One region of the Bradyrhizobium sp. CCBAU 53415 genome, then DNA from elsewhere that is predicted to be linked to it. Evidence: predicted binding sites of a transcription regulator. Region 1 holds the regulator's gene; the other holds the start of a gene.
The links. The regulator LexA, encoded in region 1, represses DNA repair genes until DNA is damaged. The targets are predictions, from matches to a motif close to TGTTCNNNNTGTGTTCNG.
Positions count from the first base shown of each region.

Region 2: a site for LexA is predicted at 1,450-1,467, ahead of recA (recombinase RecA). Genes of this name have one in related genera too.

Region 1 is NZ_LBJF01000017.1:22,511-26,637, reverse strand. It holds gene XH87_RS09870 (molybdopterin molybdotransferase MoeA) at 1-1,101, shown strand, start outside; gene lexA (transcriptional repressor LexA) at 1,278-1,979, shown strand; gene XH87_RS09860 (hypothetical protein) at 2,533-2,967, shown strand; gene XH87_RS09855 (ComEC/Rec2 family competence protein) at 3,077-4,127, opposite strand, start outside.
Region 2 is NZ_LBJF01000001.1:1,111,887-1,116,013, forward strand. It holds tRNA gene XH87_RS05165 (tRNA-OTHER) at 64-136, opposite strand; gene XH87_RS05170 (hypothetical protein) at 363-1,229, shown strand; gene recA (recombinase RecA) at 1,541-2,629, shown strand; gene gcvP (aminomethyl-transferring glycine dehydrogenase) at 2,866-4,127, opposite strand, start outside.

The sequences.
Region 1 (4,127 bases):
GACGTCGCGGCGCGGCGCACGCAGCCCCCGGAAGCCATGTCGGCGATGGACGGTTATGCCGTGCGTGCGGCCGACGCGGCAACGATCGATTCAGGGCTGACGGTCATCGGTGAGGTCGCGGCGGGCCGTCCGTTCGCGGGAAGGATTGGCCCCGGCGAAGCCGTTCGGATCTTCACCGGTGGCGTCATTCCCGATGGTGCCGATGCGGTCGTGATCCAGGAGGATACGGTTGCCGAGGGCAAGCGCATCACGATCAGGGAAGCCGCGATTCCCGGTCGGCACATTCGTCCCGCCGGCGTCGACTTCTCTGAAGGCGACGTGCTCCTGCGCAAGGGTACCCGTCTCACCGAGCGCGATCTCGCGCTCGCGGCTGCGATGAATTACCCGCAGCTCGCCGTCTGCCGCCGTCCGAAGGTCGCGATCCTCGCGACCGGCGACGAACTGGTGTTGCCGGGCACCACGCCCGGCCGCGGCCAGATCGTCTATTCCAATGGCTATGCCCTGCACGCGCTCGCCCGCAGCGAGGGCGCCGAGACCATCGACCTCGGCGTTGCCGCCGATACGCTGGAGGCCACTTCCGCCGGCATCCGCCGCGCCCGCGACAGCGGCGCCGACATCCTGATCACGACCGGAGGTGCGTCGGTCGGCGACCACGATCTGGTCCAGCAGGCGCTCGAGGGCGAAGGCATCGCGATGGCGTTCTGGAAGATCGCGATCCGGCCCGGCAAGCCGATGATGCACGGACGGCTCGGCGCCATGCGCGTGATCGGCCTGCCCGGCAATCCCGTGTCATCATACGTGTGTGCCTTCCTGTTCATGGTGCCGCTGATTCGCGCCCTGTCGGGCCGTTCGGTGATTCATCATCACCGCGAGCGCGCCGTGCTGGGCCGCGATCTCGGCGCCAACGACCAGCGCGAGGACTATCTGCGTGCGCGCCTCGAGACAGGCGGCGACGGCACGCTCGTCGCCCTTCCCGTCAGCCATCAGGACTCCTCTCTGCTTGCGAATCTCGCTGCGGCACAGGCACTTCTCGTACGCGCACCGTTCGCGCCGAAGGCCGAGGCCGGCACGCCTTGCGAGGTGCTGCGGCTCCCCCTTTAAGTCGCGCGGCCACACGCGGTCCGCGAACTTCGTCGCGTTCACGCTAAATTAAGCAGTTGCGGAACACATATCGAACATATAGTGTCCGTTCATGATTTGTTTCGAGGATGTAGCGGCTTATCGCTGATTTCATCGTCTCGGAATCGAACGACATCAACCGGGGGACTTTGGTCGAGATGTTGACACGCAAACAATACGAGCTTCTGCGGTTCATCAGCGAACGTCTGAAGGAAAGCGGCGTGCCGCCGTCCTTCGACGAGATGAAGGATGCGCTCGATCTGCGCTCGAAGTCGGGCATCCATCGCCTGATCACTGCGCTCGAGGAGCGCGGCTTCATCCGCCGCCTGCCCAACCGCGCCCGTGCCATCGAGGTGATCAAGCTGCCCGAGCTCCAGGCCGCCGCCGGCAATCGCCGCGGCTTCACGCCGAGCGTCATCGAGGGCAATCTCGGCAAGGTGCGCGCAACCTCCAGCCCGCCTGCGGACGAGGGCGAACGTCCCGTCGCGGTGCCCGTGATGGGCCGCATCGCGGCCGGCACGCCGATCGAGGCGTTGCAGACCCGCAGCCACACCATCAGCGTGCCGCCCGACATGCTCGGCTCGGGCGAGCACTACGCGCTCGAAGTGCGCGGCGATTCGATGGTCGAGGCCGGCATCCTCGACGGCGACATGGCGCTGATCCAGCGCAACGAGAGCGCCGATACCGGCGACATCGTGGTGGCGCTGATCGACGACGAGGAGGCCACGCTCAAGCGCTTCCGCCGCCGCGGCGCCTCGATCGCGCTAGAGCCCGCCAATGCCGCCTATGAGGTCCGCATCCTTCCGCCGAACCGCGTGAAGATCCAGGGCAAGCTGATCGGGCTTTACCGGAAGTACTGACCGGTCCGGCGGCCGCCCGACACCGATTGGAGCGGATCGTATCCGCTCCGGCTGGATGGTCATTCCGGTTCTGCTCAGATTATCCGGCCCCTCTTCCGGCGCTGCATCCTCGGCACGCCGCTCGAAGCAACATGGCTTCGCGGCCTGAAAGTTCGAGCCGGCGCCATGCGCCAGATCCTTCATGGACAATCGTTGCAGCGCTGATCGCAGCATCAGCGCTGCAAGCCGTTGCCACACAATGACACCGCCATGTGCGCAATGAAGCGGCGGTCAGCGAGCATATCCGCAACGCGCGCGGTGCATCGCGCAGCCTCAGCAATCGAGCTGGCAATAGCGAGTCGGTCGGCACCCGCGGGGCGCCGAGATGCGCCGTCGAATGCGCAGGAGTGAGCTTTGTTCCTATCGAAACCAGGAAAGATAATGTGATCGCGGCTTGCGAGGCCCAGCCGCAGATTTGCCTACAACCAAGCAGAGCGTCGTATACTTTCACCTTGATAGAGGCCTGTGCCTCCAAAGGAGGTGCGGGTTGCTATCTTCGCATGAGGAGCACCCGATGTGTGACTACAGCCTGCATGCCGTCGCGACTCGCCCCGCCGAAGTCGGCGAGACGATCGTCACGACAACCTTCCGCGGAACTTCGACCCGCGGCTTCGCCTCCGAAGCCGATCTGTCCGTCGCGGTCTGCCTGCTGCCGGGAACGGAGCTCGCTTTCGCCGACAATGTCCGTTACGACAACCGCTGGATCTGGACGCGCACCGTCAACTCCCGCGTCGGCAAGTTCGGCAAGGTCGATCCGCACATTCCCGATCGCCATCATGACGCGATCGAATTCCCCGACGGCAAATACGTGCTGGTGACACAGCTGGTCGAAGGCCAGCGCGCGACCGTGCTGCAATTGCCGGTGACCCAGCCGGTTGGCGAGCGTGAGCACAAGCCGCAGACCGTCGCCGGCACGCGGCCCACGATCACGCGCCTGCCGATCGGCTGACGTCGTCGCCCCCGGCTCATCGGTCGAGGGCCAGGATTGAAATGCCATCGCCGGCCGAGGCCGGCGAGATGGCATGGTTTGCGTCCAACGGAATCCCATCCCCCTGTCCTCAATCGTCAGCCTGCAAGTCGGTCTCGGATGGCGTTGCGTCCCGGTTGCGGGGCGCCGCGGCCCTCGGCGCAAGGTCGCCGCTGAAATCGCCCTCGCCGGCGCCGGCCGGCAGCCAAGGGCGGCTCGTGCCTCTGGCCCTCACCGCCTGAACCGAGAAGCCGTCACCGCGCTGCGTCAGAGCCAGCGCGCCCTGACTGGCGAGACGCGGCCGATCGACCACCATCGCCGCGCAATCGGGCGGCGCAGGCCGCGCCGTCACCACCAGCGCGGCGCGGCTGCAATCATCGATCAGCGCGTCGATGCGCAGGGAAAGCGCGACCAGCCGTCCGTCCGCGAGCGGCGTCACGCAGCCGGACTCGTCACATGACACACCGCTCGCCAACGAGGCGTTGCCGGCATCGCGCGGATCGGCATCGGCGGCCAGCCACTCCCTCAGCAGGAAGCCATCCTTGCTCGCGCGGATCACATGCAGGCGCCCATCCCCGCCGCGGACCGCGACGCTCGCGCCGTCCCCGGCAATCAGGATATCGGGCTGCCGCACCGACAGTCCCCAGAGGATCGCTGCCAGCAGCACCAGGGCACCGGACCAGCGCAAGGGCGTGCGCAACAGACCCATCACGATGATCCCGAGGCTCGCCGCGATCAGCGGCGCGATCCCGAACGCCGGAATGCGGCCGACTGCGCCCGGCAGAGCCGCCACCCAGCGCGAGACCGCGACCATCCAATCAATGCCGATCCCCATCAGCCACCAGAACGCGCCGTCGAGCCCGAATGGCGCCGCGAGCAGCCCCAACAGCCCGGCCGGCATCACCAGCGCCGAGACCACCGGCATCGCGCCGAGATTGGCGAGCACGCCGTATGGCGTCACGCGGTGGAAGTGGAAGGCGGCATAGGGCGTGGTCGCTAGCCCCGCGATCAACGAGGCCAGGAACAGCATCGCGATCTCGCGGCCGCCCCACAGCGCGATCCGCGCCGTTGCGGAATGATCGGGCGATGCAAGCAGGTTAGGCATGCCGATCTGCACCAGCGCCACCAGCCCGAGCGTTGCG
Region 2 (4,127 bases), on a different contig from region 1:
ATCGCGGGTTTGATGGCTAGGGATCGGCAGCGTTCCCGCGCCGTCGGTCCCGCTAATTCTCGGCTGCCCTGCTGGGATTAGAACCCGGACCTCTCCGCGTGTAACAGCGAGCGTCCTACCTTTAGACCACGGGGCACCAAGTAGATCCGATTAAGGGGCCGCCACCGTCCTTGTGAGAGAGCGGGGGTGGTGGCCCCACCTATGTGTCATAGCCTCAGCGCCGGTCGGGATTACGCTGGGGCTCTGGCCGTATTCTCATTGGACCCTCCGTCGCGGGATCATACTGCCGGGCGCCTGATAGCTTGTCAAGCGCATCGTGATAAGCTATCAGTATGTCTGTCGCCAACACAAGGAGGGTCGCCGTGACCGCTACCGACACCAATCCGCCGCCGGAGGCGAGCAAGATCAGGAAGGAACGCAGCCCGTCCTTTCCCTTCATCGGCCTCTCTAAGGCTCTTGAGCGAGTGCGCGCCGTCTATGCTCACGCGAAGCGGCACGAGGCACGCCTAGCCGATCTGGCTGCCGCTTGGGGAATGGGCGTCAAGAGTAGCGGAACGATTCAGACTGTTGCCGCCCTCGTGGCCTATGGCCTGCTAGAGGATCAGGGATCGGGGGAAACGCGCAAGTTCAAGGTGACCGAACTCGCGCTTAAGGCGCTTGAAGATCAGCGCCCTGGTGCGCGTGAGGCGGCGCAAGCTGAGGCTGCGTTGAAGCCCAAGCTGATCGCAGAGTACGTAGAGAAGTGGAAGGAAGGGCGCCCAGCAGACGGCATTTGTATAAGCGAACTTCGGTTTGAACGGGGCTTTACCGAGGACGGCGCGAAGGCCTTTTTGAAGGTCTTTGACGATACTGCGGGATTCACAAAGGCCGCGGAATCTGATAAGAAGCCTGACCAAGCTACGCAGTCTGACGGACAAAAGGCTGGGGAAAGTGGGGATAAGTTGGGTGATAAGCCCGACCTTCCCAAAGCGGGCCATAACCCGCCGCCTCATAAGCACTCCGTCAAGCAACCGGAAAGGCGAATTCTGATGGAAGGCGAACGCGAACTCACCACCGGCATGCTCGCCAAAGACGCCAGCTTCCGCCTGATCGTCTCCGGCAAGATCGGCGTCAAGGAGATCGAACGGCTGATTAAGAAGCTTGAAATCGACAAGGAAATCCTTGCCGAACAGGACGCTGAGCCAGAAGACGAGGACGCTGGCTATCAGCAATGGAAACAAGGGCAATGAAAGATGCCGCCAACTGAGGCGGTCTCTTTGGTGCAATGTTACCGCGAAAGCGTGAATCTCGAATTCTAGGTCAGCTTGGAATTGCTGATTCAGCGATACTAGGTTTCGTGTGTGGCCAAAGGGCCACTAATTTAAATTAGGCCAACGCCTTATTCAAATTAGGCCACCGCGTTCGGAAACAGGCCAGTGCCCCAATTCCCAAAAGAACATATTGCGAACCTAGAACAAATAGGGTACATTGCTTTTATCGCCGAGCTGCCTCGCAACCGTTTGTCCCTCACGCGAATCCTCGCCATAAGGAGCACGACCCAATGTCCGCAACTGCCCTGCGTATCGTCGAAGGATCTTCCATGGACAAGAGTAAAGCTCTGGCTGCTGCGCTCTCTCAGATCGAGCGCCAGTTCGGCAAGGGCTCGGTGATGAAGCTCGGCAAGAACGACCGGTCCATGGACATCGAGGCGGTGTCCTCCGGTTCGCTCGGGCTCGATATCGCGCTCGGCATCGGCGGCCTGCCCAAGGGGCGCATCGTCGAGATCTACGGGCCGGAATCCTCCGGCAAGACCACGCTGGCGCTGCATACGGTGGCGGAAGCGCAGAAGAAGGGCGGCATCTGCGCCTTCATCGATGCCGAGCACGCGCTCGATCCGGTCTATGCCCGCAAGCTCGGCGTCAACATCGACGAGCTCCTGATCTCGCAGCCGGACACCGGCGAGCAGGCGCTGGAAATCTGCGACACGCTGGTGCGCTCGGGCGCAGTCGACGTTCTGGTGGTCGATTCGGTCGCGGCGCTGGTGCCGAAGGCCGAACTCGAAGGCGAGATGGGCGATGCGCTGCCGGGCCTGCAAGCCCGCCTGATGAGCCAGGCGCTGCGCAAGCTCACGGCCTCCATCAACAAGTCCAACACCATGGTGATCTTCATCAACCAGATCCGCATGAAGATCGGTGTGATGTACGGCTCGCCGGAAACCACGACCGGCGGCAACGCGCTGAAATTCTATGCCTCCGTCCGTCTCGACATCCGCCGCATCGGCGCGATCAAGGAGCGCGACGAGGTGGTCGGCAACACCACCCGCGTCAAGGTGGTGAAGAACAAGCTGGCGCCACCCTTCAAGCAGGTCGAGTTCGACATCATGTACGGCGAGGGCGTGTCCAAGATGGGCGAGATCCTCGATCTCGGCGTCAAGGCCGGCATCGTCGAGAAGTCCGGCGCCTGGTTCTCCTATGACAGCCAGCGCCTTGGCCAGGGCCGCGAGAACTCGAAAGCGTTCTTGAAGGCCAACCCCGACATCACCGCCAAGATCGAGACCGCGATCCGCCAGAACTCCGGCCTGATCGCCGAGCAGATCCTGGCCGGCGCGCCGGAGCGCGACGCCGACGGCGAGGAGCCGGCGGACGAGTAGGACCTGACGCGAAAGCCTTTCGCGAGGAGCGGGCGCTGAGGACGTTGAGTTGCCGACGTCTTCGGTGCCCGTTTCGTTATGCGTGGGCGGATCGCGTGGTTTCGTGCCCCGGACGCAGCGCAGCGCGAAGCGTGCGCTGCTGAGCCGGGGTCCATCACCTCTGTCAGCAACATGGGTCCCGGCTCTGCGGTGCGTCATTTCATGCCGCACCGCGTCCGGGACATGAGGCCGGCGTCCTACTCCGCGGCTTGCGCGTAATCGCTCACCGGCGGACAGGAGCACACCAGATTGCGGTCGCCATAGACGTTGTCGACCCGGCCGACCGGGCTCCAATATTTGTCGGTGCGCGAGACGCCGTCGGGGAAACAGCCCTCGGCGCGGGTGTAGGCGCGATTCCAGTTGTCGTCGGCGATGTCATGCACGGTGTGCGGCGCATTGCGCAGCGGCGAAGCCTCGATCTTGAAGCGGCCGGCCTCGACCTCGGCGATCTCCTTCCTGATCGCGATCATGGCGTCGCAGAAGCGGTCCAGTTCCGCCTTGGATTCCGACTCGGTCGGCTCGATCATCAGCGTGCCCGGGACCGGGAAGCTCATGGTCGGCGCATGGAAGCCGTAGTCGATCAGGCGCTTGGCGATGTCGTCGACGGTGACGCCTGAGGTCGTCTTCAGCGGACGGGGATCGACGATGCACTCATGCGCGACACGGCCCCTGGCGTTCTTGTAGAGCACCGGAAAGTGCGGATCGAGACGCGCTGCAATGTAATTGGCATTGAGGATCGCGATCTCGGTGGCACGCTTCAAGCCTTCGCCGCCCATCATCAGAATGTAGATGTAGGAGATGGTGAGGATCGAGGCCGAGCCGAACGGTGCGGCCGAGACCGGACCGACCGGTGCATCCGCCTGCGTCGCCGGATGACCCGGCAGGAACGGCGCAAGGTGCGCCTTGACGCCGATCGGACCCATGCCGGGGCCGCCGCCGCCATGCGGGATGCAGAAGGTCTTGTGCAGATTGAGATGGCTGACGTCGGCGCCGTAATCGCCGGGCCTGCTGAGGCCGACCTGCGCGTTGAGGTTGGCGCCGTCGAGATACACCTGGCCGCCATGGCCATGCACGATGTCGCAGATCTCGCTTATATGCTCCTCGAACACGCCGTGGGTCGAGGGATAGGTGATCATGACCGCGGCGAGATCATGCGAATGCTTTTCCGCCTTGGCGCGAAGGTCGTCGACGTCGACGTCGCCGTTCTTCTCGCAAGCGACCACCACCACGTCCATGCCGACCATCGCGGCCGAGGCCGGGTTGGTGCCGTGGGCGGAAGAGGGGATCAGGCAGATCTTGCGATGGCCCTGTCCGCGCGCGGCGTGATACCCGCGAATAGCCAAAAGCCCGGCATATTCGCCTTGCGCGCCCGAATTCGGCTGCAGCGAGATCGCGTCATAGCCGGTGATGTCGCACAGCCATTTTTCCAGCCGCGCGAACAGCGCGTGATAGCCGGCGG